3 linked regions of the Variovorax paradoxus genome follow. The protein of the gene in region 2 interacts with the protein of the main gene of each other region in a pairwise test. Links are inferred from orthologs where the notes say so. Each region holds a gene or a part of one and is shown on either strand. Other genes may lie near its edges.

Region 1 (9,931 bases), 530 kb from region 2 along the record:
GACTCGACGCAGATCTTCGAATACCTCGAAGACCGCTACCCAGGCCCTGCGCACCTCGCGCTGTGGCCCCAAGGCATTGCCGAACGGGCACGGGCGCGGCAGCTGGAGCAGAAGTCCGACGAGGTCTTCTTCCCCAACGTGATCAGGCTCTTTGGCCTGCAGCACGACATGCAGAGCGCGCCAGCCGTCGCGGCTTGCGCCGCCTGCGCGCGCTACTACGACGAGATGGAAGGCCTGCTGGCCACGCGCGATTACCTCGCCGGTCCGTATTCCTTCGCCGACATCGCCTTCTACATGGCCTGCATCTTTGCCGACCGCAAGGGTGCCCGCATGACTGAGGCCACGCCGCGGCTCCTGGCGTGGCGCAGCCGCATGGGCGAGCGGCCCGCGGTGCGAACGGTGGTAGATCCGATGATGCGCTTTCTCGCCTCCGAAGGGCGCGACGTGGCCTCGTTCCTGATGCCGCGCTGATCGCTGGCGGCCTCACCCGGTCCTCAGGCATCATTGCCGCATGCCGAACACGAGTTTCGACTGGCTGCCTTCACCGTCACAGCATTTTCTCGTCGTCACCTTCGCGCTGCTGGTCTACATACTGACCACGCGCGCGCGCCGCGAGCAGCGCGCGCCCACCACCGCCATTGCCTGGGTCATGGGGCTGGTTCTCATGCCCTACCTGATCCTGCCGGCCTACCTGCTGTTCGGCCAGCGCAAGCTGCGCCCGGCGGGCTCGCCACGGCCGCCGCGCTCGATGCCACCGGGGCACTGGGCGGCCGACCTGATCGAGAGCTTCGGCCTTGCGCCGCCCGGGCGCTGCGCGATCCGCCTGCATGCCGACGGCGAAGCCGCGCGCGAGGCGCTGTGGCAGGTGATCGACGGCGCGCGGGAGCGCATCGACGTGTGCACCTTCATCATCGGAGACGACGCGATGGGCCGCGCCGTCATCGAGCGGCTGGCGCAACGCGCGCGCGAAGGCATCAAGGTGCGCGTGCTGCTCGACGGCTTCGGCGCGCTGACCTTGCCGCGCCGCCACTTCGAAGTGCTGCGCTCGGCAGGCGGCGAGGTCGCGGTGTTCCGCCCCTTCTTCAGCCTGCGCCGCATCGGGCCGCGCAACCTGCGCAACCACCGCAAGTTCACCATTGCCGACGACGGCTGGCTGTGGTCGGGCGGCCGCAACCTGGCAGGCGAATACTTCACCGGCAGCGAGAGATACCCCCAAGCCTGGCACGATCTTTCGTTCGACCTGCGCGGCAGCGTGGCCGCGGCGGCGGCGCGGCAGTTCGACCATGACTGGAGCTCGGTACGCAGCCGCAAGGCGCGCGCCATTACGGCCGACGACGTGCAGGAGGGCCCGGGCTGCGCCATGGCGCAGTTCCTGCCGAGCGGCCCCGACCAGACCGAGGACACCGCCCACGCGCTGCTGATCGATGCCTGCTTTCGGGCCGAGCACCGCGTGCTTGCCATCACGCCCTATTTCGTGCCCGGCGACGGGCTGCGCGATGCGCTGCGGCTGGCCGCGCGGCGCGGCGTGCAGGTCACCATCGCAATGCCTGCGCAGTCGAACCACCGCCTGGCGGACTTCGTGCGCGCACGCGCCATGCGCGACCTGGCCCGCGCGGGCGTGAGCTTTCGCATGCTGCCCTTCATGGCGCATGCCAAGGCGGTGGTGGTCGACAACGAGCTGGCCATGTGCGGATCGATCAACCTCGACCTGCGCAGCCTGCTGCTCAACCACGAGGCGGCCGTTGTGTTCTACGGCCCGCATGAAATCGACTGGCTGGCCGAGTGGATCGAAACCACGGCCTCCGCCGGCGAGCCCTACCGCGCCCGGCGCCCGGGCCTCTTGCGCGACGTGGCCGAGGGGCTGCTGCTCACCGTCGCTTTCCAGCTGTAGCGGCAGCGGGCGCCGCGGCCCTGGCTTCCTTCGCAACGGCGTCGAGGCCGGCGAAGACATAACGCATCAGGTCGTCCGCCAGGCCCTCGGTGTTCTTCAGGGCCGGCAGCACTTCGTTGCGCAGGTCCTTGGGGGCCACCGTCATCACGATGCAGGGCAGCACCACGAAGAGCATGGCCCGCTGCACCGAGGGATGGTCGTCGGGCAGGCCCATGATGCCGCCGATCAGGCCGCGGATCAGCTTGGCCTTGGGCAGCACCGCCTGGCGCACCATCACCGGCAGCGCCGGTGAAGGCGACAGCGCCTCGCGCAGCACCACCCGGAATCCCCACGGCGCCTTGGGCTGGCTGCCCATCTCCATCAGATGCGTGAGAAAGGTGCGCAGCTTGAGCCGCGGGTCGGCCGGCACGCTGGCCAGGCTGACCAGCTCATCCATGCTCACTAGCTGCCGGTGCGCCTCGATGAGCACGGCCTCGTATAGGCCGTCCCTGCTGCCGAAGTGGTAATTGACGGCGGCCATGTTGGTGCCGGCGCGTGTGCAGATTTCCTTGCTGGTGCTTTCGGCGAAGCCGCGTTCCGCAAACAGCTGGCCGGCCGTCTCGAGGATGTGCAGCCGGGTGGCGTTGCCATCGGTGCGCGGGGTGCGGGCGGCTGTCTGGCGTGGAGCGGGAGAACGGGTACTGGAAGAGCGTGATGCCATGGCCCTAGGTTAATCGAAATGAAAAAGTACTTCAAATTCAAATTTAAATTTGATAACATGCGGCCACTCCAAGTCTGGAACCCGGCAGGAACCGCTCATGAACAAGAAACCTCTCATCGCCGTTGCCCTCGTGGCGCTCGCCGTCACGGCGGGTGGCTGGTGGTACCTCCATCGCTCGGCACCGCCGTCCGACACGCTCGTGCTGTACGGCAATGTCGATGTGCGCCAGGTCTCGCTGGCCTTCAACGCCAACGAGCGCGTGGCGGAACTCGCCCTGCGCGAAGGCGACCCTGTGCGCGCCGGGCAGGTGCTGGGCAAACTGGACACCCGCTCGCTGGCGCTGCGCGTGGCGCAATCGCAGGCGCGCATCGGCGTGCAGGAACAGGCGCTGCTGCGGCTGAAGACCGGCAGCCGCCCCGAAGAACTGGCACAGGCCGGCGCGCAGGTCGCCGCCGCGCAGGCCGATGCCGACCTGGCGCAGCAGCAGCTCGCGCGCCTGCAGGCCATCGGCCAGACCACGGCCGGCCGCGCCGTGAGCCAGCAAGACCTCGACAGCGCACAGGCGCGCCGCAAGGTGGCGCTTGCGCAGCTGGACAACGCGCGCAAGGCGCAGCAGCTTGCGGTGGCCGGTCCGCGCAAGGAAGACATTGCGCAGGCACAGGCGCAGCTCGAATCGGCCCGCGCCGACCTCGCGCTCATGAACCACCAGCTGGCCGAAGCCGAGCTCAAGTCTCCCATCGACGCGGTGGTGCGCGCCCGCCTGCTCGAACCCGGCGACATGGCCTCGCCGCAGCGCCCGGCCTTCACGCTGGCCATCACCGATCCCAAGTGGGTGCGGGCCTACGTGGCCGAGCCCGACCTCGGCCGCGTGCGCCCCGGCCAGCAGGCGAGCGTCACCACCGACAGCCATCCCCACCGGCCGGTTGCGGGCAAGGTGGGCTACATCTCCTCGGTGGCCGAGTTCACGCCCAAGACGGTGCAGACCGAAGAGCTGCGCAGCAGCCTTGTGTATGAAATCCGCGTGATGGTCGACGACAAGGAAGACCAGCTGCGGCTCGGCATGCCGGCCACGGTGCGGCTTCAGCTGACTTCGAACGGCAGCCCGTGATGACGAACCTCATCGCTCGTCATCGCGCATTGCTCCCTCCCCTTTCGGGGGAGGGCTGGGGTGGGGGCAAGCGGCGTGTCTATCGGACGCTCTGCCCTGCCCCCATCCCAACCTTCCCCCGGAAGGGGAAGGAGCAAGACCGCATACCCGGAGGGACGTTGAATGCTGCGCGCTGAGCCGGCCGTCAGCGGACGCTCGCTGCACAAGCGCTTCACGGTCAAGGCGTCTAAGACGGCCGTGCACGCGCTCAACGACATGTCGCTTCAAATTCCCGCCGGCACGCTCACCGCGCTGGTCGGCCCCGACGGCGCGGGCAAGACGACGCTGCTGCGGCTCATGGCCGGCCTGATGCGCGCCGACGAAGGCGAACTGCGCGTGCTGGGCATCGATGTTTCCGCCGACCCGCAATCGGTGCAGGACCGCATCAGCTACATGCCCCAGCGCTTCGGCCTGTACGAAGACCTGAGCGTGCAGGAGAACCTTGACCTCTACGCCGACCTGCACGGCGTGCCGCCGGCCAGGCGGCGCGAACGCTATGCGCGGCTGATGGAAATGACGGACCTCGGTCGCTTTACCGATCGCCCCGCGGGCAAGCTGTCAGGCGGCATGAAGCAGAAGCTCGGCCTGGCCTGCACGCTGGTGCGCTCGCCCGACCTGCTGCTGCTCGACGAGCCCACCGTGGGTGTCGATCCGCTCTCGCGGCGCGAGCTTTGGCAGATCGTTCAGCAGCTGGTGGACGAAGAGCAGCTTTCCGTCATCGTGAGCACCGCGTACCTCGACGAGGCCGAGCGCTGCAGCCATGTGTTCGTGCTGCGCGAAGGCCAGCTGATTGCAGAGGGCACGCCGGCGGAGATCCGCGACCGCGCCGAGGGCCTGTGCTTCGTCGCCACGCCGCCGCCGGGCGAGGCACCGCGCCTGATGCAGGCCCGCCTGCTCGATGCGCAGCAAGACATCGTCGATGCCGTACCGCACGGCGGCGAAGTGCGCTTCATTCGCCGGCCCGGCACCGGCGACGCCGGGCTTGCGGCGCTGCTGGCCGGCGCCCGCGCCGAGCCGGTGCCACCCCGGCTCGAAGACGGCTTCATGACGCTGCTGCGCACGCAGCAGGCCCCTGCCGCCGACATCAAGCAATCGGCGGCGGCCGGCGGCCTTGCACCGGCCGCGGGCGAGCCCGGCGAAGTGGTCATCGAAGTGAAAGATCTGGTCCGCCGCTTCGGCGACTTCGTGGCTGTGGCGAGTACCAGCTTCTCCGTGCGGCGCGGCGAAATCTTCGGCCTGCTCGGCCCCAACGGCGCGGGCAAGACCACCACCTTTCGCATGCTGTGCGGCCTGCTGCCCGCAAGCGGCGGCCAGTTGCGCGTAGCCGGTGTCGATTTGCGCCATGCGCGCGCACAGGCCCGGCAGCGCATCGGCTACGTGTCGCAGAAATTCGCGCTCTACGGCAATCTTTCGGTGCGCGAGAACCTCTCGTTCTTTGGCGGCGCCTACGGCCTGCGCGGGCAGAAGCTGCAGGCGCGCATGGACACGGTGCTGCACCAGTTCGACCTCCAGAGCGAACTCGACGCGCCCAGCGGGCAGCTGCCGGGCGGCTACAAGCAGCGCCTTGCCATGGCAACGGGCCTGCTGCACGAGCCCGAGATTCTCTTTCTCGACGAGCCCACGAGCGGCGCCGACCCCCTCGCGCGCCGCGAGTTCTGGCGCCGCATTACCGCGCTGGCCGAAGGCGGCACCACCGTCGTCATCACGACCCATTTCATGGAAGAGGCGGAGTACTGCGACCGCATCGTGATCCAGGACGCAGGCAAGCTGCTCGCCATCGGCACTCCGCTGGAGGTGCGGGCGCAGGCGCTCGACGGCGAGCAGGGCGACCGGCGCATCGACATGGAACAGGCGTTCATCGGCATCGTCGAGAAGGCCCGGCGGGCAGAGCGCCAGAAGAAAAGCCAGAAGCAAAGCGAGAAGGTGGCGGCATGAGTGGCTTCTGGACCCGGCTGGTCTCGCTCACGCGCAAGGAGTTTCGCCAGCTGCTGCGCGACCGCAGCAACCTGGCCATCGGCATCCTGCTGCCGATGGTGCTGATCCTGATCTTCGGGTACGGCATGTCGCTCGACGTGAAGAACGCACCGGTGGGCGTGGTGCTCGAAGACGCTTCGCCCACGGCGCATGAAACCATTGCAGGCCTTCAGCTTTCGCCCACCATCGCACCCGTGCTTCTCGGCTCCATGCACGACGCCGAGGCGCTCATGCGCGACCGCAAGATCGACGGCATCGTGCGCGTGCCAGCCGACTTTTCGCGCTCGCAGGCCGCGGGCAACGCGCGCGTGCAGCTCATCGTGCATGGCGCGGACGCGGGCCGCGCGACCATCATCCTGGCCTACGTAAGCGGCGCCCTGGGCCAATCGGCCGTGCGCCAGGCCGACCGCGGCGGCGGCACCGCCGGCGCAGCAACAGCCTCCGCGGGCCGAGTGACCGTGGAGCAGCGCATGTGGTTCAACACCGCGAACACCAGCACCTGGTACCTGGTGCCCGGCCTCATCGTGCTCATCATGACGCTGGTCGGCGCATTTCTTACCGCGCTGGTCATGGCCCGCGAATGGGAGCGCGGCACGCTCGAGGCGCTGTTCGTCACGCCGGTGCGGCCGGTGGAAATACTGGTGGCAAAAATCATTCCGTACTTTGCGGTCGGCATGCTGGGGTTGGTGCTGTGCCTGCTGGCTGCGCGCTTCCTGTTCGCGGTGCCCATGGTCGGCTCGCTGTTCGCGGTGGTGCTCAGTTCGATGCTCTACCTGATCGTGGCGGTGAGCCTGGGCCTCGTGATCTCGTCCGTCACGCGCAACCAGTTTCTTGCGAGCCAGATCGCGCTGATCGCGACTTTCATGCCTTCGATGATGCTGTCGGGCTTTTTGTTCGACCTGCGCAATGTGCCCGCCGTGGTGCGCGCCATCGGCCATGTGCTGCCGGCCACCTACTTCATGGACCTGATCAAGACGCTGTTCCTGGCGGGCGATGTCTGGCCGCTGATCTGGCGCAACTGCGCAATCCTTGCCGCCTATGCGGTCGGGCTGCTGTTGCTTGCCCGCGCCGTCACGCGCAAGAGCCTCGACTGAAGGACGGACCGTTCCATGACCGATTTTCTGCTGCGCATTGCCAACCTCTGCCGCAAGGAGCTGCTCGCCATCCTCAAGGACCCGGCAAGCCGCGTGATCCTGTTCGTTCCGGCCATCATGCAAAGCCTCATCTTCGGGTACGGCGCCACGTACGACCTTTCGAACCTGCCCTATGCGCTGCTCGACCAGAGCCGCACGGGCGCGTCGACGGAGCTGGTTGCGCACCTGGACAGCACCGGCGTCTTTCATCGCGTGGCCACGCTGCGCACGCAGGCCGATATCCGCGAGGTGATCGACACCGAGAAGGCGCTGATGGTGATCCAGATCGCACCCGACTTCCAGCAGCGCCTGAGCGCCGGCCAGCCCGCGGCCATCCAGCTGATCCTGGATGCGCGCAACTCGAACACCGCGGGCTCGGCGGCCGGCTACGTGGGATCGGTGGTCGAGCGCTACAACGCGCAGCTGCGCACGCGCGCCGGCGCACAAGGGGCCCCGCTCACCATCGAATCGCGCGCATGGTTCAACCCGAACCTCGAGACGCGGTGGAACCTGCTGCCCGGCCTGATCGCCGCGCTCAGCATGCTGCAGACGCTGCTGCTCACCGCACTCTCAGTGGCACGCGAGCGCGAGCAAGGCACCTTCGACCAGTTGCTGGTCACGCCGATGTCGCCGCTCGAAATCATGATCGGCAAGGCGCTGCCGCCAGTGCTGGTGGGTCTTGCGCAGTCCACACTCATTCTTCTGGTGGCGCTCTTCTGGTTCGGCGTTCCAATGGCGGGCTCGCTGGCCACGCTCTACACCGGGCTGATCTTCTTCACCGTGGCGAGCGTGGGCATCGGCCTGTCGATCTCGGCGGTGTCGGCCAACATGCAGCAGGCCATGCTCTACACCTTCGTGCTGCTGATGCCGATGATGCTGCTGTCGGGCCTGACCACGCCGGTGCGCAACATGCCGCAGGTGCTGCAGGTGATCACCATGGCCAACCCGCTGCGCTTTGCAATCGACCTGGTGCAGCGCGTGTACCTGGAGGGCGTGGGCCTGGCCACGGTGTGGCACAACCTGATTCCGCTTTCGATCATCGCCCTTGTCACGCTGCCGCTGGCAGCCTGGCTGTTTCGCCATCGCCTGGCCTGAACCCGGGAGCCTTGCATGTCCGCATCACGAACCTTCCTCTTCTCCTTCTCCTTCTCCTGTTCCGCGCTCGCGCTTCTCCTTGCGGGGTGTGCCATGGGGCCCGACCACCGGCCCGCACAGGTGCAGGCGCCGGCCGATTGGTCCGCATGGCACGGCGGCTCGCCAGGGCTCCTGGGAGCCGAGCGGACTGCGGTGCCTTCGGCCGTAGCGTCCGGCGACTGGAAAGCCTTCAACGATTCGCTGCTCGAACGCCTGCAGGCGCTTGCGCTCGCGGCCAACCACGACCTGCAGACCGCCGCCTTGCGCTTTGCGCAGAGCCGCGTCCAGCGCACAGCGACGGCCGCGCAGCAGGGCCCGCAACTCAATGCCAGCGGCGGCGTCAGCCGCCAGCGGCAAAGCGAAACCGGCGCCGCCACGCGGATGATCGACGCACTCGGTTCGTCGGTGTCCAACCGCGACCAGTTGATCCGCACGCTGAGCGAGCCCTACAACCTGTACCAGGCTGGCTTCGACGCATCGTGGGAAATCGACCTGTGGGGCCGCGTGCGGCGCAGCATCGAAGCCGCCGATGCGGACACGGGCGCATCGGCGGCGCTGCTGCGCCAGGTGCAGCTCAGCGTGCAGGCCGAGGTGGCGCGCAACTACTTCGAACTGCGCGGTGCGCAGCGCGAATTGCGCCTGGCACGCGCCGACATTGCAGCCGCGGCCGAATCGCTCGAACTGGTTCAGGCGCGCGCCAACGGCGGGCTGGTCACCGACCTGGACCCGACGCGGCAGCGCACGCAGCTGGCCGAACTGAAGGCGCGCATTCCGGCGCTGCTGCAGCAGGAGGCACAGGCCTTGAACCAGATCACGCTGCTGACCGGCGCCATGCCCGGCAGGCTGAACGCCGAACTCGCCGCGCCGGAGGCAGGCCGCGCAAGCGACACACCCGAGGCGCTGCAGGCGCCGCCATTGCCCGAACTGGCCCTCGGCCTGCCCTCCGACCTGGCACGCCGCCGGCCCGACATTGCCGCGGCGGAGGCGCAGCTGCATGCCGCCACCGCGCGCATCGGCGTGGCCGTGGCCGACCTCTATCCGCGCGTGACGCTGGGGGCCGGCTTCGGCTTCGAATCGGTGGGCAGCGAACGTTTTGGCGAATGGGGCAGCCGGCAGTGGCATGTCGGCCCTTCCATCAGCCTGCCCATCTTCGACAACGGCCGGCGCCGGAGCACGGTAACCCTGCGTGAATTGCAGCAGCAGGAAGCCGCCGTGGCCTTTCAGCAGACCGTGCTCAAGGCATGGCACGAGATCGATTCCGCGCTGAGCGCCTATGCCGCCGAACGCCTGCGCCATGCCGAGCTGGCCGAGCGCGAACGCCACAGCCGCGACGCGCTCACACTGGCGCATGCACGCTATGCCAACGGGCTCACGGATTTCGGTGTCGAGCTCGACGCCCGCCGCACGCTGCTGCAGGCACGGCGCGACCAGGCGCAAAGTACGAGCCGGCTGGCCGTGGGGCTGGTGGCCGTCTACAAGGCGCTCGGCGGCAAGGTTCCGCCGGCTCCGGGCGCATCCGGCGCACCGGGCTAGAAGGTATTGGTAAAGCTCGCGTTGCCGAGGCCGGTGCCGATGGTCAGCACGCCCCAATGGGAAACGTCGCGCATGAACGGCAATTCGCTCAGCCCCTGCACCACCGCATCGTTGTGCATCAGGATGAGCGTCGGGCCGGAGCCGATCATCGGCATGCGCCGCCACAGCGCGCTCGGCAGGTGAAACGCGCGGCTCTGCCAGTCGCCCGGCAGGTTCTGCGTTCCGCGCTCGATCGAGCCGTCCTTGCGGATCAGGCCCGGGCACGCAATGCCGATGAAGGGCGCGAGGCGGATGTCCTTGCGCTCGCAATAGCGAACCATGTCCTCGAGCATGAGCGCGATGCGCTCGACCATGTCGGTGCGGTTCGGGCCGTCGTCCGCATGGCGCCATTTCTCCCTGCGCACCACCTTGGCCTGCGA
Region 2 (10,294 bases):
CCTTCGTCGCGGCCGTTGGCAATGGCACGGCCCGAAGCGCTCCACGGGAAGTGGCCCTTCTTGATCTTGATGCCTTCCGCCTTGGCCTGGTCTTCGGTGAGGCCGACCCATGCCACCTCGGGGTCGGTGTAGGCCACGCTCGGGATCACCCGGGCGTTGAAGGCGGCGCTCGAAAGCTCCTTGTCGCCCTTCTGCTCGCCGGCAATCACCTCGGCCGCCACGTGTGCTTCATGCACCGCCTTGTGCGCCAGCATGGGCTGGCCCACGATGTCGCCGATGGCGAAGATATGAGGCACGTTGGTGCGCATCTGGATGTCGACCGGAATGAAGCCGCGGTCGCTCACCGTCACGCCGGCTTTCTCTGCCCCGATCTTCTTGCCGTTCGGGCTGCGGCCAACGGCCTGCAGCACCAGGTCGTACACCTGCGGCTCCTTCGGCGCGTTCTCGCCCTCGAAGGTGACCTTGATGCCCTCCTTCGTGGCTTCGGCGCCGACCGTCTTGGTCTTGAGCATGATGTTGTCGAAGCGCGGCGCGTTCATCTTCTGCCACACCTTGACCAGGTCGCGGTCGGCGCCCTGCATCAGGCCGTCGAGCATTTCGACCACGTCGAGGCGCGCGCCCAGCGTGGAATACACCGTGCCCATCTCCAGACCGATGATGCCGCCGCCGAGGATCAGCATGCGCTTGGGATCGGTGCCCATCTCGAGCGCGCCGGTGGAGTCGACCACGCGCGGATCGTTCTTCGGCATGAACGGCAGGCTCACGGCCTGCGACCCGGCCGCAATGATCGCGTTGCGGAACTTGACGGTCTGCTTCTTGCCGGTGGTGTCCCAGCTGGTGCCGGACGTCTCGTCCACTTCCAGGTGGTAGGGGTCGATGAAGTTGCCGACGCCGCGCAGCACCGTCACCTTGCGCATCTTGGCCATGGCCGTGAGGCCGCCGGTGAGCTTGCCCACCACCTTGTTCTTGTGGCCGAGCAGCTTGGCGCGGTCGACCGTGGGGGCTGCAAAGCTCACGCCCAGGTCGGCAAAGTGCTTGACCTCGTCCATGACCGACGCCACGTGCAGCAGCGCCTTCGACGGAATGCAGCCCACGTTGAGGCAAACGCCCCCAAGCGTGGCGTAGCGCTCGATCAGCACCACCTTCAAGCCGAGATCGGCAGCGCGGAATGCGGCCGAGTACCCGCCAGGGCCGGCGCCGAGCACGACGACGTCGCACTCGACATCGACCTTGCCGCCGTAGGTGGAAGCAACGGGCGCTGCGGCCGGCGCGGGCGCAGGAGCCGCCTTGGGCGCGGGCGCCGCAGCGGCTGGCGCTGGGGCCGCTGCTGCGGGCGCGGGCGCTGCGGCACCGTCCACCTCCAGCGTCAACACCACGGAGCCTTCCTTGACCTTGTCACCCACCTTGACTGCGAGCGACTTCACCACGCCGGCAGCCGACGATGGAATTTCCATCGAGGCCTTGTCCGATTCGACCGTGATCAGCGACTGCTCGGCCTTGACCGTGTCGCCGACGTTGACCAGCACCTCGATGACCGCGACTTCGTCGAAGTCGCCGATGTCCGGCACCTTGATTTGTTGTTCGCTCATTTGGACACTTTCAGTTTGAGTGTGAGAACGTCGACCGGTGGGGCCGAATTGCGATCGAATTCGCAGGCGGCGGCAATCCCCGCCTCCGCCACGTCGCGCGAGGTGCGCGACTTCATGTCGTACGCCGCGTGCATGGCGCCAAGTGCAAAGCTGCGCCCCGAGCCAATGGCCCAGAACTGCTTGAACTCGAACACCTCGCGGTAGCTGTAGATGCCGTAGATGCCGCTCTGGTTGGCCATCAGCATCGTGAACTGGCTCGACTCGTAGGGCTCATGCTCGTCTTCCTTGGTCTGCATGAAGAACGAGTCTTTCAGCACCGGGTGCAGCAGCGTGAAGGTGCGGAAGATCTCGTGCTTGCTGCCGAACAGCAACGCCTCGCGCGGCTGCGCGGCCAATGCATGCTGCAGCACCAGAAAGTGCGCGGCGGCCCCGGCCACGGCAAAGAGGCTCTGCCCCGCCGCATCGTCGATGGTGAAGATCTTCTGGTTCGCCTCGGCGCGGTGCGAAAGCCGCGTGTCGCCGAAGGTCACCAGGGAATCCGCCGCCATCGTGACCTGGCCGCCTTTGCGGACGGCCACTACGGTGGTCATAACAGGATTCGACGGTAATCCGCGAGCACCTGGCCCAGGTAGGCGTTGAAGCGCGCAGCCAGGGCACCATCGATCACGCGGTGGTCGTAGGACAGCGACAGCGGCAGCGTCAGGCGCGGCACAAACTGCTTGCCGTCCCACACCGGCTTCATCTGGCCCTTGGAGAGGCCGAGGATGGCCACTTCGGGGGCGTTGATGATGGGCGTGAAATGCGTGCCGCCGATGCCGCCGAGGGAGCTGATCGAGAAGCAGCCGCCCTGCATGTCGGCCGAGCCGAGCTTGCCGTCGCGCGCTTTCTTAGCGAGTTCGCCCATCTCCGCGCTGATCTGCAGGATGCCCTTCTTGTCCGCGTCCTTCAGCACCGGCACCACGAGCCCGTTGGGCGTGTCGGCCGCAAAGCCGATGTTGTAGTACTGCTTGTAGACGAGCTGGTCGCCGTCGAGGCTGGCGTTGAAGTCAGGAAACTTCTTGAGCGCCGCAACCACCGCCTTGATCACGAAGGCCAGCATCGTGACCTTGATGCCAGACTTTTCGTTTTCCTTGTTGGTGGAGACGCGGAAGGCCTCCAGCTCGGTGATGTCGGCTTCGTCGTTGTTGGTGACGTGCGGGATCATCACCCAGTTGCGGTGCAGGTTGGCACCGCTGAGCTTCTTGATGCGCGACAGGTCCTTGCGCTCGACCGCGCCGAATTTCGCGAAGTCGACCTTCGGCCAGGGAATGAGGCCCAATGCCGCACCATCTGCGCCGCCACCGCCGGCTGGCGCCTTGGCTGCGGATGCCTTGGTGCTCGCTTGGCCGCTCATTACGGCCTTGGTGAAGCTCTGGACGTCTTCCTGAGTGATGCGGCCCTTGGGACCGGAACCCTTGACTTCTTCGAGTGGCACGCCGAGTTCGCGGGCGAACTTGCGCACCGAGGGGGACGCATGCGGCAGCTTGCCGGTGGGTGCAACTGTGGGTTCGTGCGGTGCGGCAGCAGCCGACGGAGTTGCAGCGGCCGCCGGCGGAGCGGCAACCGGAGCTGGCGCAGTGGCGGTCGCAGCTGCCGGCGCGGCTGCAGCAGCCTGCGCAGGCGCAGGCGCCGCAGCACCTGCTGCGCCTTCAAGCACGGCAATCAGGTCGCCGATGTTGACCGTATCGCCCACCTTGACCTTGAGCTCCTTGAGCACGCCCGCCGCCGACGACGGAATTTCCATCGAAGCCTTGTCCGATTCGACAGTGATCAGCGACTGGTCGGCCGCGATCGTGTCGCCGGGTTTCACCAGCAACTCGATGACCGCGACATCCTTGAAATCGCCGATGTCGGGCACCTTGATCTCGATGGGTCCGGAAGCCGCCGGCGTTGCTGCCGGTGCGGGGGCCGCGGCTGCGGGCGCCGGGGCGGCGGCCGCAGGAGCCGGAGCCGCTGCAGGCGCCGGTGCCGCGGCAGCCCCTTCCGCCTCGAGCACGAGGACCACTGAGCCCTCTTTCACCTTGCCGCCGACTTCGACCTTGATTTCCTTCACCACACCGGCGGTCGACGACGGAATTTCCATCGAGGCCTTGTCCGATTCGACGGTGATGAGCGACTGCTCGGCCTTGACCGTGTCGCCCACCTTCACAAGCACCTCGATCACCGCGACTTCATCGAAATCGCCGATGTCCGGCACCTTCACTTCCACTGCTGCCATATCGTTGTCTCCCGCCGTGAGGCGCCGTTCGTTCGTTGGTTGTTGATGTTCAGGCGTAAAGCGGGTTGACCTTGTCGACATTGATGCCGTACTTCTTGATCGCTTCCACCACCTTGGCTACGGGCACGGTGCCATCTTCGCTCAACGCCTTGAGCGCGGCCACCACGATGTAATGGCGGTTGATCTCGAAGTGCTCGCGCAGCTTGTTGCGGAAGTCGCTGCGGCCGAAGCCGTCGGTGCCCAGCACCTTGTAATTGCGGCCCTTCGGAATGAAGGGACGGATCTGCTCCGCGTAGGCCTTCATGTAGTCGGTCGACGCGATCACCGGGCCGGCGGTAGGCGCGAGTTGCTCGGCCACGAAAGGCACGCGCGGCGTCTGGTCCGGATGCAGCAGGTTCCAGCGGTCGGCGTCCTGGCCGTCGCGCGTCAGCTCGTTGAAGCTCGGGCAGCTCCACACCGAGGCGGACACGCCCCAATCCTTTTCGAGCAGCTCTTGCGCGGCAAAGCTTTCACGCAGGATGGTGCCGCTGCCCAGCAGTTGCACCGTGGGTGCCTTGGCCTTGAGTGCGGGGCCCTGCTTCGACAGGTACATGCCCTTGATGATCTGCTCTTCGGTGCCGGGCTGCAGGCCGGGCATCGCGTAGTTCTCATTAAGCAGTGTCAGGTAGTAGTAGACGTTGTCCTGCTTCTCGACCATGCGCTTCAGGCCGTGGTGCAGGATCACGCCCACTTCGTGCGCAAAGGTCGGGTCGTAGCTCACGCAGTTGGGAATGGTGTTGGCCAGGATATGGCTGTGGCCGTCTTCGTGCTGCAGGCCTTCGCCGTTGAGCGTGGTGCGCCCCGAGGTGCCGCCAAGCAGGAAGCCGCGCGCCTGCATGTCGCCCGCCGCCCAGGCCAGGTCGCCGATGCGCTGGAAACCGAACATGGAGTAGTACACGTAGAACGGCACCATGATGCGGTTGTTGGTGCTGTACGAGGTGGCCGCAGCAATCCAGCTCGACATGCCGCCTGCTTCGTTGATGCCTTCCTGCAGGATCTGACCGGCCTTGTCTTCCTTGTAGTACATGACCTGATCCTTGTCGACCGGGGTGTACTGCTGGCCTGCGGGGTTGTAGATGCCGATCTGGCGGAACAACCCTTCCATGCCGAAGGTGCGCGCTTCGTCCACAAGAATGGGAACGACGCGCGGGCCCAGCGCCTTGTCGCGCAGCAGTTGCGTGAGGAAGCGCACGTAAGCCTGCGTGGTGGAAATCTCGCGGCCTTCGGCGGTCGGCTCCATCACCGACTTGAAGGTGTCGAGCGACGGCACGGTAAAGCTCTCGTCGGCCTTGGTGCGGCGATGCGGCAAGTAGCCGCCCAGTGCCTTGCGGCGCTCGTGCAGGTACTTCATTTCCGGCGTGTCGTCGGCCGGCTTGTAGAACGGCAGGTCGGCGATCTTGCTGTCCGGAATCGGAATGTTGAAGCGGTCGCGGAAGGCCATGATGTCCTCGTCGCTGAGCTTCTTGGTCTGGTGCACGTTGTTCTTGCCCTCGCCGATCTTGCCCATGCCAAAGCCCTTGACCGTCTTGATCAGGAGCACCGTGGGCTGGCCTTCGTGCTTCACGGCCGCATCGAACGCGGCGTAGACCTTCTGCGAATCGTGGCCGCCGCGGCGCAGCTGCCAGATGTCGTCGTCGCTCATCTTGGAAACCATTTCGAGCGTGCGCGGGTCGCGTCCGAAGAAATGCTTGCGAACGTAGGCACCGTCGTTGGCCTTGAAGGCCTGGTAGTCGCCGTCGTTGGTTTCCATCATGATCTTGCGCAGCGCACCTTCCTTGTCGCGCGCCAGGAGCGGATCCCAGTTGCTGCCCCAGATCAGCTTGATGACGTTCCAGCCCGAACCGCGGAATTCGCCTTCGAGCTCCTGGATGATCTTGCCGTTGCCGCGCACCGGGCCATCCAGGCGCTGCAGGTTGCAGTTGATCACGAAGATCAGGTTGTCGAGCTTCTCGCGTGCCGCTAGGCCGATGGCGCCCATCGACTCGACCTCGTCCATTTCGCCGTCACCGCAGAACACCCATACCTTGCGGTTCTCGGTGTTGGCAATGCCGCGGGCGTGCAAGTACTTGAGGAAGCGGGCCTGGTAGATGGCCATCAACGGGCCGAGGCCCATCGACACCGTCGGGAACTGCCAGAACTCGGGCATCAGCTTCGGATGCGGGTAGCTCGACAGGCCCTTGCCGTCGACTTCCTGGCGGAAGTTGAGCAACTGCTCTTCGGTCAGGCGGCCTTCCAGGTAGGCGCGGGCATAGATGCCGGGCGACACGTGGCCCTGGATGTAGAGGCAGTCGCCGCCGTGGTTTTCGCTTTCAGCGTGCCAGAAATGGTTGAAGCCGGCGCCGAACATGTTGGCCAGCGAAGCAAAGGAGCCGATGTGGCCGCCCAGGTCGCCGCCTTCGGGCGGATGATGGCGGTTGGCCTTGACCACCATGGCCATGGCGTTCCATCGCATGTAGGCGCGCAGGCGCTCTTCGATCTCGAGATTGCCGGGGCAACGCTCTTCCTGATCGGGTTCCAGGGTGTTGACGTAGGCAGTGTTGGCCGAGAACGGCTTGTCGATGCTGTGCTGCCGCGCATGCTCGAGCAACTGCTCTAGAAGGAAGTGAGCCCGCTCAGGCCCCTCGCTCTGAATAACGGAGGACAGTGCATCCATCCATTCACGGGTCTCCTGGGCGTCCGCGTCGTTCGCGGCCGAGCCGAACAGGTTCTCGGGATTTGCCGACATGCTTGTCTCTCCTATTGGGGCTGTGGCTGTAATTTAAGTGCGGTCTTCGATAAACGCGGGCGAGTTTCGCATAGAAATGCTTCTATTTCAAATGGCGCACATTGATTTCTTAATGTGATATTCGTGATCCAAATTGTGTTGGCCGCAACCGCGCCGGACCAATGGCACCGGGCCTTTGGCGCACTTCGTGGGGGAGCATCCCCTAAACTCGCAAGATGCCTCTTTCCTCTCCGCTGGCGGTGGCCCGCAGCGCCGTGACCGCGTCACCTCTTTCCTGGTGGCGCCGCTGGTGGCGCCGGCAAACGCCGGTGCTGCAGGACGCCGTCGCCATGCTCGCGCCCATTGCGGCGGTGCTGCTGTTCCTTGCGGCCATCGTTTCGGCGTTCTGGTATTTGCGCACCGAAGAAGTCGAGCGCGAGCAGGAATCGGTACGGCGGGACGTTGAGTACGCGCAGCAGCGCATGCGCCTGCGCCTGCTGGAGCGCCAGGAACAGCTGATGCGCATTGCGCGCGACGCCTCGAACCGCGAGATCGATCCGGTCGAATTCGCGAGCCGAGCGGAATCGCTGGTGAGCCAGTTCCCTGAACTGCAAACGGTCACCTGGATCGACGACCGCCGCCGTTTCAAGGCCGGTTATTCCGCGCCGAGCGTGCACCCCGCGCAGCAGCACCTCATCGGCGACGTGCTGCGGCCTGGCGATATCGAGAGCAACTACGCGCTGGCGCGCGAACTGCGCCAACCGGTGTTCTCCCAGCCCATGGCGGGCGGCGACCCCACGGCCATGCTGCAGCTGCACATCCCGCTTTTCGACCAGGGCCTGTTCGCGGGCGTGGTGCTGGGCGAGTTTTCGATCGACGGCCTGCTGCGCTACGGCATGCCATCGGAGGTGCAGGCGCGCTATGCGGTGTCGCTGCTCGACGCCAAGGGCAATCCGATTGCGGGCAACACCGTGAGCCCGAGGGAAGGCGGCACGCGCCTGCTGCCCTGGTCCGAAAGAACCAACGAATACGAAGTACCGGTGTCGCCCGTCGGCAATGCGCTGGTGCTGCGGGCCCAGGCCTATCGCACCTCGCAGGGGGTGGTCGGCAACGGCTTGTTCTGGCTGGTTTGCGCGCTCAGCGTGCTCACCAGCTGGATGCTGATCGGTACCTGGCGGCACACCCGGCGGCGCCAGCAGGCGCAGCAGCGGCTGGTTGCCGAAACCAACTTCCGGCGCGCGATGGAAAACTCCATGCTCACCGGCATGCGCGTGCTCGACCTGCAGGGGCGCATCACCTACGTGAACGCCGCTTTCTGCGCAATGACGGGATGGAGCGAAGCCGAACTGGTGGGCCAGACCCCGCCCTTCCCCTACTGGCTGGAATCGGACCGCGAAGTCATGAACGAGCGGCTCGAGGAAGAGCTGCACGGGCGCGCGCTGCCGGGCGGCTTCCAGGTGCGCGTAAAGCGAAAGAACGGCAGCGTGTTCAATGCGCGGCTGTATGTGTCGCCGCTGATCGATGCGCGCGGGCACCAGACGGGCTGGATGACGTCGATGACCGACATCACGGAGCCCACGCGCATCCGCGAGCAGCTGTCGGCTTCGTACGAGCGCTTCACCACGGTGCTGGAGGCGCTGGACGCCGCGGTGTCGGTGGCCCCCATCGGCAGCGAAGAACTGCTGTTCGCGAATAAGCTGTACCGGCTCTGGTTCGGTTCCGACACCGTGGGGCACCTGGGCATGGTGGCGCAGGCGGGTGTGCCGGCCTCCAATGCGCACGACGAGGGCCTGGACGACGTCGACCCCTACGCGGGCCTGCCGATCGACACCCTGACGGCCGCCCAGACCGCCAACAACGAGATCTTCGTGCCGCACCTGGGCAAGTGGCTCGAAGTGCGATCGCGCTATCTCACCTGGGTCGACGGCCGGCTCGCCCAGCTGGTAATTGCCACCGACATCACGCCGCGGCGCGATGCCGAGGAACAGGCCGCCGCGCAGGCCGACCGCGCCCAGGCCGCCAGCCGCCTGATCACGATGGGCGAAATGGCCTCCAGCGTGGCGCACGAGCTCAACCAGCCGCTCACGGCCATCACCAACTACTGCAACGGGATGATGTCCCGCATCAAGGGGCAGTCGATCGACACCGAGGCGCTGCTCGCGGCACTCGAAAAGACCTCGAAGCAGGCGCAGCGCGCGGGCCAGATCATCCAGCGCATCCGCTCCTTCGTAAAACGCAGCGAACCCAACCGCACGCCCGCCGACGTTGCCACCATGGTGAGCGAGGCGGTCGAACTGGCGGGCATCGAGCTGCGGCGGCGCAATGTGCGGCTCAACCACTACGTGGCGGCGCGGCTGCCGGTGGTGCGCGTGGATCCCATCCTGATCGAGCAGGTCATGGTCAATCTGCTGAAGAACGCCGCCGAGGCCATCGACATTGCCGAGCGCCCGCTCGCCCGACGGAGCGTGGAGTTGCGCGTGCTGCCCAAGGTGATCGAAGGCCACAACGCCATCGAGTTCTCGGTGCAGGACACCGGCAAGGGCCTGGCGCCCGAAGTGATGGACCGGCTCTACGAGGCCTTCTTCTCCACCAAGCCCGAAGGCATGGGTATCGGGCTGAATCTGTGCCGCACCATCGTCGAGTCGCACCGCGGACGGATGCAGGCGGAGAACATCTACAATGGCCCGGATGTGATCGGATGCCGCTTTTCCTTCTGGATTCCGGTGTTGGACGCTCCCAGTTCCGTAGCAAGCGACGAGGCAAAGGTACCTGCATGAGTTTGATTCCGAAGAAGGGCACTGTCTATGTCGTCGACGACGACGAGGCCGTACGAGATTCGCTGCAATGGCTGCTCGAGGGCAAGGACTACAGGGTTCGCTGCTTCGATTCAGCCGAGTCTTTTCTTTCCCGATACGACCCGCGCGAAGTCGCCTGTCTGATCGTCGACATCCGCATGGCCGGCATGACCGGGCTCGAACTGCAAGACCGGCTGATCGAGCGGCGCTCCCCGCTGCCCATCGTGGTGATCACCGGCCATGGCGACGTGCCGATGGCGGTCGACAGCATGAAGAAAGGCGCCATGGATTTCATCCAGAAGCCTTTCAACGACGAAGAGCTCGTCACGCTGGTCGAGCGCATGCTCGAGCACGCACGCGGCGCGTTCACCCAGCACCAGCAGTCGGCCAGCCGCGATGCACTGCTTTCCAAGCTCACCGGCCGCGAAGCCCAGGTGCTCGAGCGCATCGTCGCCGGCCGCCTGAACAAGCAGATTGCCGACGACCTCGGCATCAGCATCAAGACGGTCGAGGCGCACCGCGCCAACATCATGGAAAAGCTCAACGCCAATACCGTGGCCGATCTGCTCAAGATCGCGCTCGGGCAGGCGGCGCCCGCAGCCAAGGCCTGAAAACCAGCTATCTCCTCGATAGCGACGAATGTTCCCCACGCCTGCGCAAGCGGGCGTTTTTACTTGGAAAATCGAAACCGATGACCGCTCAATTGATCGATGGCAACGCGCTGGCCCAGAAAATCCGCACCGATGTTGCCGGCCGCATTGCCGCCCTGAAGGCGCGCGGCGTGGAACCCACGCTGACCATCGTCCTGGTGGGTGAAGATCCGGCGAGCCAGGTCTACGTGAAGCACAAGGTCAACGACAGCAGCCAGACGGGGCTCACAGCGCATCTCGAGCGCCATTCCGCCAGCATG
Region 3 (9,878 bases), 830 kb from region 2 along the record:
AACCGTGCGCCACCGGGCTGCCGTCTTCGGTGAACTGGGCGGCCAATGGGCTGCGCTTTCGAACGTGCCGGTGGCGGGCTACGAAATTCACCACGGCAATACAGCGATACACCCGCAAATGGCGCAGGACGGCCATGCCGTGATGCCCGAAGGCCTGGCCTGGCAAAACGCGCGCGGCAATGTGCTGGGCCTTTACCTGCACGGCTTGTTCGAGGATGCGGCCGTGTTGCACGCGCTTTTCGGCGCCGCGGCGCCCACGCTCGATTCGACCTTCGACGGCCTGGCCGATTTCATCGACACCCACTTCGAGGCCGGCGTACTGCAAGGCCTGATCGCATGACCGACAAGAACATCATTCCTTCCATCTCCGACATTCGCGATGATGCACTTGCAGCACGGCTGCAGGGCGCGCTCGACAACAAGACCAAACCGCTCGGCGCGCTCGGCCGCCTCGAAGGACTGGCCCTGCGTATCGGGCTGATCCTGGGCAGCGAAACGCCCGTGCTCGAAGCGCCGCAGATGCTGGTGTGCGCGGGCGACCACGGCCTGGCGGCGCGCGGTGTCTCCGCGTTTCCGAGCGATGTGACCTGGCAGATGGTCGAAAACTTTCTTGCAGGTGGCGCGGCCGTGAGCGTGCTGGCGCGCCAGCACGGGCTCGCGCTGACGGTGGTCGATTGCGGCGTGCGGCGCGACTTCCAGGCGCGCCCGGGGCTGGTGTCGCGACGCATCGCCGCAGGCACCGCCGATGCATCGGCCGGCCCCGCGATGACGCCGGAGCAATGCGCGCAAGCCATTGCCAATGGCCGAGAGGTGGTGCGCGCGCTCCCCGGCAATGCTTTGCTGCTCGGCGAAATGGGCATCGGCAACAGCTCGGCGGCGGCCATGCTGCTTGCGCGCCTGGCGGGTCTCGACATCGATGCCTGCACCGGCGCGGGCACGGGGCTCGACGCCGACGGGCTGGCGCGCAAGCGCACGGTGTTGCGCGAAGTGCTGGCCCTGCATGCATCGGCCGTCGCGCCGCTGGATGCATTGGCTGCGTTCGGCGGCTTCGAACTTGCCACCTTGGTCGGCGCGGTGCTGCAGGCGGCAGAAGAGCGCCGCGTGATCGTTGTCGATGGATTCATTGCGAGTGCGGCGGTGCTGGTGGCAGGGGCACTGCAGCCGCATGTGGTGCAGCGGTGCGTGGCGGCGCACAGCTCGGCGGAACCGGGGCATGCGCTGTTGTTGAAGCACATGGGGCTGGAGCCGTTGCTGAATCTCGACTTGCGCCTGGGCGAAGGCTCTGGCGGCGCGCTGGCCTGGCCGCTGCTCGAATCGGCCTGCCGCATCCTGCGCGAAATGGCGAGCTTCGAGGCGGCGGGCGTGTCGCGCAAGGACGGCTGAATTCGATGAACGGCGTTCGCCACTACCTGCTGGCACTGCAATTCTTCACGCGGGTGCCGGTGACTGGGCGGCTCGCTGGGTGGGTCGGGTTCAGCCCGCAGATGCTGCGCGCGAGCGCGGCGCATTTTCCGGGCGTAGGCTGGCTCGTGGGTGTCGTAGGTGCGGCTGTTTTCGTCTTGGCGCTGCAGGGCCTCCCGGGCCCATCCGGTGCACTGGCAGCGGCGCTGCTGAGCATGGTGGCAACCGTGCTGCTCACCGGCGCCTTTCATGAAGACGGGCTCGCCGACGTGGCCGACGGGTTGGGCGGATCGGTCGACCGCAACCGCGCGCTCGAGATCATGAAGGACTCGCGGATTGGTGCATTCGGCGCCATTGCGCTGGTGCTGGCACTCGGTTTGAAGGCTGCGCTGCTTGCTTCGCTGGCAGGGCAGGGCCTGCAAGCAGTGGCAGCCGCCATCGTCGGTGCGCATGTGCTGTCACGGCTGGCGCCGCTGTTTTTGATTCGCTGGTTGCCGTATGTGGGTGATGCCGGCGCGAGCAAGGCCAAGCCGCTGGCCGATGCAATTGGCGGCGGCGCCTTGCTGGTCGGCGTGCTCTGGTCGGTTCCGGCCCTTGCGCTGGTGCTGGTGACTCACGGCCCAGGAAGAACGATCGCCATGGCGATGTCATGCGCTCTTGCCGCGTTGGTCATGGCGCGCATGTTCCGGCGCCGGCTGCAAGGCTTCACCGGCGACGGGCTCGGCGCTACGCAGCAGGTGTGCGAGCTTGCGCTCTATCTTGCACTGGCGTGGCAGGCATGAAGCTGTGGCTGGTGCGCCATGCGCAAACCGACGCCGCGCCGGGCCTTTGCTATGGCGTCACGGATGTCGGCGTGCCGATGGAGGCGACGCTGGCGGTTGCGCGCGCCGTGGTGTCCCGCATTCCCGCGGGCATCGCACTGGTCCATTCGCCTTTGCGGCGTTGTGCCGAGCTGGCAGCCGCCATCGGCACGCTGCGCCCGGACCTTGCCATGCGGGCGGACGAGCGCCTGGCCGAAATGGACTTCGGCGCCTGGGAAGGCCGGCCGTGGGCATCCATCACCAGTGCCGACTTCGATGCATGGACCGGCAATTTCGCCGACGGTCTTCCGGGCGAGTACGGCGAAAGCACGGCCAGCTTCATGCAGCGCACCGGCGCTGCTTTCGACGAGTGGCGGGCGTCGGGCCAGGACGCGGTGTGGGTCACGCATGCGGGCGTGATGCGCGCCGTGCAACTGCTGCATGGCGGCGTGCGGCGCGTGGAGGCCGCCGCGCAATGGCCGTCGGCACCCATTGACTATGGGGCGTGCCTGCTGATCGAATGCGGGTGACGGGCGGCAGCGTCCGCGCCATTCCATTGCCCCCATTCGCGCCATGCCCGCACCGCCTTCCCACGAGCGCCTGTACGTTCGCCTCGACGAGGACCCCTTGCACGGTCCCGAGGCCGCGATGCCTGTGGGCTCATTGCAGGCCTTTCCGGTCGCGGCGCCGCTGCGCGCGCATGTCGCGCACATCCTGCTCTATCGCGAAGCGCTGCCTGACGGGCGCGAAGTGCTCGAGCGCGTGCTGCCCGACGGCGCGGTGCGACTGGTCTTCAATCTTGGCGACGCACCCTCGGCGGGTGAGGGCGCCGGGCAGCCCGTCGAGGCCATTGGCGCTTCGGCCGCACCGGCGCTGGTGCGGTTGCGCGGCAGGGTCGAGGGGCTGTCGGTCACGCTGCGCCCGGGCGCGTCGGCGGCGCTGCTCGGCATGCCGGCCGGCGAGATTGCCGGCACCGCGGTGCACCTCGATCAACTCTGGCGGGGCCAGGGCGCCGAACTGCGCGAACGCATGGCAGCCGCGCCCGACGACTCCTCGCGCGTTGCGGTGCTCTGCGCCATGCTCGGGCAGCGGCTGGCGCGGGCCGATGCGGCTCTGCACCCGGCCGCCCCTATGGCCGCAACAAGGGCGGCGCAGCTGATCGCGGAATCGGGCGGTCGGCAGTCGCTGCGCGATGTAGCCGCGGCGGTCGGCGTCGGCGAGCGCCGTTTGCAGCAATTGTTCCAGCAACAGGTGGGCCTCTCGCCGCGCACGTGGGGCAGGCTCGCGCGGCTGCATGCATGCCTGCGCGCCTTGCGGCAGCCACGGCCTTGCATGCCCGGCTGGGCGGAGCTGGCGCTCGATGGCGGCTTCTACGATCAGTCGCACCTCGTCAACGAGTTCAAGGCGCTGAGCGGCCTTACACCGACGGAGTTTCTCGGCCGCGCGATTTCGGTTTCTTCCAATACAGCGGCGTGACGCGGCGGTACCTTCGGGCTTCGAACTCGGAGAAAAAGGAAAGAACTCGATGCAAGACGAAGAAGTCAAGAAGCCGCTGACGGGCCGCGTGGCCGTGGTGACCGGCGCCAGCCGGGGCGCCGGCCGCGGCATTGCCCTGGAACTGGGCGCGGCGGGGGCGACCGTGTACGTGACCGGCCGCAGCACGCGCGCGCAGCCGGCCGAAAGCTATGGGCGCATCCTCGGGCTCTCGGAACTTGAAGCCCTGCCGGGCAGCATCGACGAGACGGCCGACGAACTCACGCGCATGGGCGGCCACGGCATTGCGGTGCGCTGCGACCACACGCAGGAAGACGAAGTGGCAAGCCTCTTCGCGCGTGTGCAGCGCGAGCAGGGCCGCCTCGATCTGCTGGTGAACAACGCCTGGGGCGGACATGAGACCTTCGACGGCGTTTTCGAGGCGGCGTTCTGGGAACACCCGCTTTCCAGCTGGGACTCGATGTTCGACCGCGGCGTGCGCAACCACCTGCTCGCGAGCCGGTTCGCGGCGCCGCTCATGGTGGCGCAGAAGAGCGGGCTGATCGCGATCACCAGCTTCTGGGACCGGGGCAAATACCTGCGGGGCAACCTGTTCTACGACCTCGCCAAGTCGGCGATGAACCGCTTGGCCTTCGGCATGGCCGAGGAGCTGCGCCCGCACGGCGTGGCGTCGCTCGCGCTTTCTCCGGGCTGGATGCGAACCGAGTTCGTGCTGGCTGGGCACAAGACCGACGAGGCGCATTGGCATGAACGCCCCGCGCTCGCAAGAACCGAGTCGCCGCGCTATCTCGGCCGCGCTGTTGCCGCGCTGGCGGGTGATGCGGGGGTGATGCAGAAAAGCGGCGGCGTGCACCGCGTGGCTGACCTGGCGCGTGAATACGGCTTTACCGACATCGACGGCCGTCAGCCTGAAGCGTTCGAGCTTTAGCCTGGAAGAGAGCCGGCGTCAGGCCGACTTGGGCCGCGGCGTCTTCGGCTTGTAGTCGCAGTAGGGCGCCACCGCGCATTCCCAGCACTTCGGCGTGCGTGCCACGCAGATGTAGCGGCCGTGCAAGATGAGCCAGTGGTGCGCATGCAGGCGAAACTCGAAAGGCACGCGCTTCTCCAGCTTGAGCTCCACCTCGAGCGGCGTCTTGCCCGGCGCAAGCCCGGTGCGGTTGCTGACGCGAAAGATGTGCGTGTCCACGGCGATCGTCGCCTCGCCGAATGCCACGTTGAGCACCACGTTGGCGGTCTTGCGCCCGACGCCCGGCAGCGCTTCGAGCTCCGCGCGCGTGCGCGGCACTTCACCGCCGTGCTGCTCCACAAGAATGCGGCAAGTCTCGATCAGGTGCTTGGCCTTGCTGCGGTAGAGCCCGATGGTCTTGATGTATTCCTCGAGCCCCTCCACGCCCAGCCTCAGGATGGCTTGCGGCGTGTTCGCTACCGGAAAAAGCTTGCGCGTGGCCTTGTTCACGCCCACGTCGGTGGCCTGCGCCGACAGCAGCACGGCGGCCAGCAGCTCGAAGGGCGTGGCGTATTCGAGCTCGGTTTCTGGGGTGGGGTTGGCCGCCTGCAGGGTGGCGAAGAAGAGGGGAATATTGTCTTTTTTCATGGGGTCTGGAAGCGCCGCGCTCGCCTGCGGTACGGTGGCAGGAGGCGATAGTTGCAATATATCGTTGAAAGCCGATGGGCTTACGCAGCTTTATTGCCTGCGGGTTTCGCCACAATAGCGCTTCAGAAAGTGAGACTTCCCATGCAATTCGCTTCCCGCCTCGACAACGTCGAAACCTCCGCAATCCGCGAACTCTTCAAGCTGCTTGGCAAGCCCGGCATCATCAGCTTTGCGGGCGGATTTCCCGACAGCGCCATGTTCGACGTCGAGGGCCTGAAGGAGGCGAGCCAGAAGGCGCTGACCGAAGAACCCGGCGGCGCGCTGCAATACGGCGCCACCGAAGGCTACGAGCCGCTGCGCACGCAGCTCAGCGCCTTCATGAAGACCAAGGGTGTCGACGTGGACCCGAGCGGGCTCATCGTCACCACCGGCAGCCAGCAGGCGCTCGATCTGCTGGGCAAGACCATGATTTCGCCCGGCGACAAGGTGATCGTCGAAGGCCCGACTTTCCTGGCCACCATCCAGTGTTTTCGGCTGTACGGCGCGCAGCTCATCAGCGCGCCCATCGACGCCAACGGCGTGAAGACCGACGAGCTCGAAAAGCTGATTGCCGAGCACAAGCCCAAGTTCGTCTACCTGATTCCCACCTTCGGCAATCCGAGCGGCGCCATGCTGAGCCTGGAGCGCCGCAAGAAGGTGCTCGAGCTGGCCGTCAAGTACCAGACGCTGATCGTCGAGGACGACCCGTACGGCGATCTCTACTTTGGTGAGGCACCGCCGCCGTCGATCATGGCGCTCAGCAAGGATGTGCCGGGCAGCCGCGAGTTGCTCGCGCATTGCGGCAGCCTGAGCAAGGTGCTGAGCCCGGGCCTTCGCATCGGCTGGATGATCGCGCCCGCCGAGCTGCTGGCCAAGGCCACGATGTGCAAACAGTTCAGCGATGCGCACACCAGCACCTTCTCGCAAGCCACGGCCGCGCAATACCTCAAGAGCGGCCGCATGCCGGCCACGCTGGCGCATGTGCGCGAGGTGTACGGCCAGCGGGCGCAGGCGATGGGTGCGGCGCTGGAGCGCGAGTTGGGTGACGCGGTGAGCTTTAGCCAGCCGCAGGGCGGCTTGTTCTTCTGGGCCCGCCTCACGGGTGCCAACGGCAAGCTGGCCGATGCAAGCGAATTGGCCAAGCGCGCCATCGAGCAGCTGGTGGCCTTTGTGCCTGGTGCGCCGTTCTATGCCGAGAAGCCCGACCTGGCCACGCTGCGGTTGAGCTTTGCGACGGCGGATGTGGCGAAGATCGAAGAGGGCGTGAAGCGCCTCGGCCAGGCGCTGTAGGTCTTCAGGGCGAGCGGTGCAGCCGCGGCGCTGCCAGTAGCGCCAGGTTGTCCTCGATGGCCGCATCCACATTGGGATAGCGGCCTTTCATCTTCGACAGCGTCATGATGGTCTGGAGCGCCTTCAGGTCCTTGACCGAAGGCGCGACCTTGATTTGCGCGATGGCCGCCGATGCGTTGCCGCCGTTGACCAATGCCATTACCTTGCTTGCCCAGTCGTTTGCGCGCGCCATGTCTTTACCTGCTTTCCATTGAACCGCCGACTGTACACAGCGCGGCGCGTTACGATCACCCATGAGAAAAACCTTTCAGCTTCAGGTCGAGGGCAAGCACCCCGACCGCCTCCTCGAAGCCATCAAGCACGAGATTCGCAAGTACATCAAGCGTGAGCGTCGCCGCGTTTTGCCCGAGGGCGCGGACTTCTGGGACTTCGACTGCAAGTTCGGCGCCTCGGCCGAAACCGCCGAAGCCGTGCACCTTTCGGCGATCACGGGCCTGATCGACGGCGTCGTCAAGGAGGCCGGCAAGCAGTTCTACGTCGAGATACTGGCCAAGCCGGGCAAGCGTACGCCGCGGCCCGCCGGCGCGCAGTCGGAAGAGCCGCCCGAAGAAATCTAGGCCTCTTTTCAGATCAGCGCCTGCGCGAGCTGCAGCCCGTAGCGCTGTTCCGCATCCTGCAGCGCACGCGCAATCGAGGGGTGCAGCCGCACCCCGCTTTTCGATTGGGTTTCACGGCGCTTCAAGCCGCCTTCCCCGGGCAGGCGCACCGGTTTCGCCGGATCGATGGGCACGTTGTTGCGGCACTGGGCCGCCACGTGGTCCATCTGGCGCAAGAAAGCTTCCTTGCCGCCGAACGCATGCAGGTCGTGCAGCGTGATGTGCACCGTCGCACCCCAACCCTCGGGCGGATCGGCCCGGCCATGGCCTGCGAGGCCGGCGGTCAGCGTTTCGACCAACAGTGCCATTCCATAACCCTTGTGGCCGTGGCTCAGTCCGCCTACCGGCAGCAGCGTGCCGGGCGGCTGGTCGAACAGCACCTGCGGGTTGTTCGTAGGCTTGCCGGAAGCGTCGATCAGCCATTCTTCGGCAAAAGTCTCGCCGGCCGCGCGCTTGCGGTTGCTCATGCCGTTGGTGGTGATGGAAGCCGAAATGTCGACCATCACGCCGCCTTGCGACAGTGGAAAACCCATGGCCAGCGGATTGGGTGTGAACACCGCGTGCGTGCCGCCGAAGGGCGCAACGCTGGCCGTATTGGGATCGGAGCAGGCGAGCAGCATCAGCATGTCTTCCTGCAGCGCGCGCAGCATGTAGACGGCAAGGCAGGCGATGTGATGGCTGCGGCGGATCACGAGCGAGGCGGTGCCGAGCTCGCGGGCACGCGGGAGCAACATGTCCATGCCCTGGTCCATGAGCCAGGGGCCGGGCAGGCGCTTGCCGTCCCACAGCACGGCGGCAGGCCGGTCGGACAGAACCTCCGGCGCGCCGCTTGGCGTCATGCCGCCGGATTCGATCTCTTTCACATAGCCGGCCAACAGGGCGAGCCCGTGCGTGTCGTGGCCCAGCAGGTCGCCTTCGACCAGGGTGCGGGCGACGCTGTCGGCCATCGAGGCGTCGAGGCCGGCCTTCTGCAGCAAGGCGCTGCCGTAGTCCCTGAGTGCGTCTGCACTGTAGAGCGGTGCGGTTGGGTCAGTCATTTAAGGATCTCCAGCACTCTGTCGAGGCCGCCCTCGTTGATGGCCACCATGGCCTGCTCGCGCACCTTCGGCTTGGCGTGGTAGGCCACCGAGAGGCCGGCTTCGCCCATCATCGGCAGGTCGTTGGCGCCGTCGCCCACGGCGATGGTCTCTTGCGGCGAAATGCCCAGGAGCGACGCGACTTCGAGCAGCGTGCGGCGCTTCTCGGCGCCGTCGCAGATGTCGCCCCAGCTTTGCTGCACCACCTCGCCGGTGAGTTGGCCATTGGCTTCGTCGAGCAGGTTGGAACGCGCAAAGTCGATGCGAAGGCGGTCTTTCACCCGGTTGGCAAAGAACGTGAAGCCGCCCGACACCAGCAGCACCTTGAGCCCGGCCGCCTTGCAGGCCGCGACAAGTTCGGCTGCGCCCGGGTTGAGCTTCAGCCGCTGGTCATACACCTGCTGCAGCGCCTCGACCGGCACACCCTTCAAGAGCGCCACGCGGCGCCGAAGGCTTTCCTTGAAGTCCTTGATCTCGCCGCGCATCGTGGCTTCGGTAATCGCTGCCACTTCGGCCTTCTTGCCCACTGCATCGGCGATCTCGTCGATGCACTCGATGTTGATCAGCGTCGAATCCATGTCGAACGCAATCAGCTTGAAGTCGGCGAGCTTCAGCGGCGGCTTCACGCGCTGGATGACGAGGCCGGGAGAGAATTCTGTAGCGCTCATGCGGGGGCGGTTTCCTTGACGATGGGTTGGCCGAGGCTGCGCAGCACGTCGCGCACCATCTGCGCGCGGTCCTTCGGCTCTTTCAGTTCGCGCTCGATGCGCAGCTTTTCGTTGCCGGCAAGCTTGATGTGCTTGTTCTTCTGGATCAGGTGGATGATGGCCATCGAGTCGACCGGCGGGTCTTTCTTGAAGGTGATGTGGATCACGCCCGGCGCCGCATCGACCTTGACCACGCCGTACGGCCGCGCCAGCACGCGCAGCCGGTGGGTGTCGATGAGCGTTTGCGCCTGCGGCGGCAGCTTGCCGAAGCGGTCGACGATTTCTTCCAGCAGCGTGTCGATCTGCTCTGGCGTCTTGGCGGTGGCCAGCTTCTTGTAGAAAGAGAGGCGCAGGTGCACGTCGCCGCAGTAGTCGTCGGGCAAGAGGGCGGGTGCGTGCAGGTTGATCTCGGTGGTGACCGAAAGCGGCGACAGCAGGTCGGGCTCTTGTCCGGCCTTCAGCGCGCGCACGGCTTCGCCCAGCATCTCGTTGTAGAGCTGGAAGCCGATCTCCATCATGTTGCCGCTCTGGTTCTCGCCCAGCACCTCGCCGGTGCCGCGAATCTCCAGGTCGTGCATGGCCAGGTAGAAGCCCGAGCCCAGTTCTTCCATCTGCTGGATCGCGTCGAGCCGCTGCGCCGCCTGCTTGGTCAGGCCCTCGGTGTCCGGCACCATGAGGTAAGCATAGGCCTGATGATGCGAGCGCCCGACGCGGCCGCGCAGCTGATGCAGCTGCGCCAGGCCGAACTTGTCGGCGCGGCTCATCACGATGGTGTTGGCGGTCGGCACGTCGATGCCCGTTTCGATGATGGTCGAGCACAG

What was found.
Region 1: the proteins of aceE (region 2) and GOQ09_RS08815 interact in binary tests that used the Escherichia coli proteins (3 or more experiments, as listed by UniProt). The link is inferred for Variovorax paradoxus from one-to-one orthologs.
Region 3: the proteins of aceE (region 2) and nth interact in binary tests that used the Escherichia coli proteins (3 or more experiments, as listed by UniProt). The link is inferred for Variovorax paradoxus from one-to-one orthologs.

What each region holds. Positions count from the first base shown.
Region 1 is NZ_CP046622.1:1,893,863-1,903,793, reverse strand. The notes cover bases 3,396-6,267. They hold GOQ09_RS08815 (ATP-binding cassette domain-containing protein), read left to right. Parts: upstream 3,396-3,861; coding sequence 3,862-5,673; downstream 5,674-6,267. Other genes in these bases: GOQ09_RS08810 (ABC transporter permease), read left to right, coding at 5,670-6,267; GOQ09_RS08820 (HlyD family efflux transporter periplasmic adaptor subunit), read left to right, coding at 3,396-3,699. Also shown: GOQ09_RS08835 (glutathione S-transferase family protein), read left to right, coding at 1-471; GOQ09_RS08830 (phospholipase D-like domain-containing protein), read left to right, coding at 512-1,891; GOQ09_RS08825 (TetR/AcrR family transcriptional regulator), read right to left, coding at 1,869-2,591; more of GOQ09_RS08820, read left to right, coding at 2,689-3,395; more of GOQ09_RS08810, read left to right, coding at 6,268-6,806; GOQ09_RS08805 (ABC transporter permease), read left to right, coding at 6,822-7,940; GOQ09_RS08800 (efflux transporter outer membrane subunit), read left to right, coding at 7,956-9,512; GOQ09_RS08795 (ROK family protein), read right to left, coding at 9,509-9,931. UniProt on the Escherichia coli protein: Part of the ABC transporter complex YbhFSR that could be involved in efflux of cefoperazone. Probably responsible for energy coupling to the transport system.
Region 2 is NZ_CP046622.1:2,419,433-2,429,726, reverse strand. Bases 3,696-6,930 are described here. They hold aceE (pyruvate dehydrogenase (acetyl-transferring), homodimeric type), read right to left. Parts: upstream 6,611-6,930; coding sequence 3,896-6,610; downstream 3,696-3,895. Other genes in these bases: GOQ09_RS11410 (PAS domain-containing sensor histidine kinase), read left to right, coding at 6,826-6,930; aceF (dihydrolipoyllysine-residue acetyltransferase), read right to left, coding at 3,696-3,846. Also shown: lpdA (dihydrolipoyl dehydrogenase), read right to left, coding at 1-1,589; GOQ09_RS11425 (MFS transporter), read right to left, coding at 1,586-2,179; more of aceF, read right to left, coding at 2,176-3,695; more of GOQ09_RS11410, read left to right, coding at 6,931-9,366; GOQ09_RS11405 (response regulator transcription factor), read left to right, coding at 9,363-9,995; bifunctional methylenetetrahydrofolate dehydrogenase/methenyltetrahydrofolate cyclohydrolase FolD, read left to right, coding at 10,076-10,294. UniProt on the Escherichia coli protein: Component of the pyruvate dehydrogenase (PDH) complex, that catalyzes the overall conversion of pyruvate to acetyl-CoA and CO(2).
Region 3 is NZ_CP046622.1:3,253,023-3,262,900, reverse strand. The notes cover bases 3,466-6,284. They hold nth (endonuclease III), read right to left. Parts: upstream 5,290-6,284; coding sequence 4,642-5,289; downstream 3,466-4,641. Other genes in these bases: GOQ09_RS15110 (PLP-dependent aminotransferase family protein), read left to right, coding at 5,431-6,284; GOQ09_RS15120 (SDR family NAD(P)-dependent oxidoreductase), read left to right, coding at 3,727-4,623; GOQ09_RS15125 (helix-turn-helix domain-containing protein), read left to right, coding at 3,466-3,677. Outside these bases: GOQ09_RS15145 (cobyric acid synthase), read left to right, coding at 1-340; cobT (nicotinate-nucleotide--dimethylbenzimidazole phosphoribosyltransferase), read left to right, coding at 337-1,383; GOQ09_RS15135 (adenosylcobinamide-GDP ribazoletransferase), read left to right, coding at 1,389-2,183; GOQ09_RS15130 (histidine phosphatase family protein), read left to right, coding at 2,180-2,731; more of GOQ09_RS15125, read left to right, coding at 2,775-3,465; more of GOQ09_RS15110, read left to right, coding at 6,285-6,618; GOQ09_RS15105 (hypothetical protein), read right to left, coding at 6,623-6,850; GOQ09_RS15100 (DUF6172 family protein), read left to right, coding at 6,912-7,235; GOQ09_RS15095 (Ldh family oxidoreductase), read right to left, coding at 7,244-8,311; phosphoserine phosphatase SerB, read right to left, coding at 8,308-9,018; mfd (transcription-repair coupling factor), read right to left, coding at 9,015-9,878. UniProt on the Escherichia coli protein: DNA repair enzyme that has both DNA N-glycosylase activity and AP-lyase activity. The DNA N-glycosylase activity releases various damaged pyrimidines from DNA by cleaving the N-glycosidic bond, leaving an AP (apurinic/apyrimidinic) site.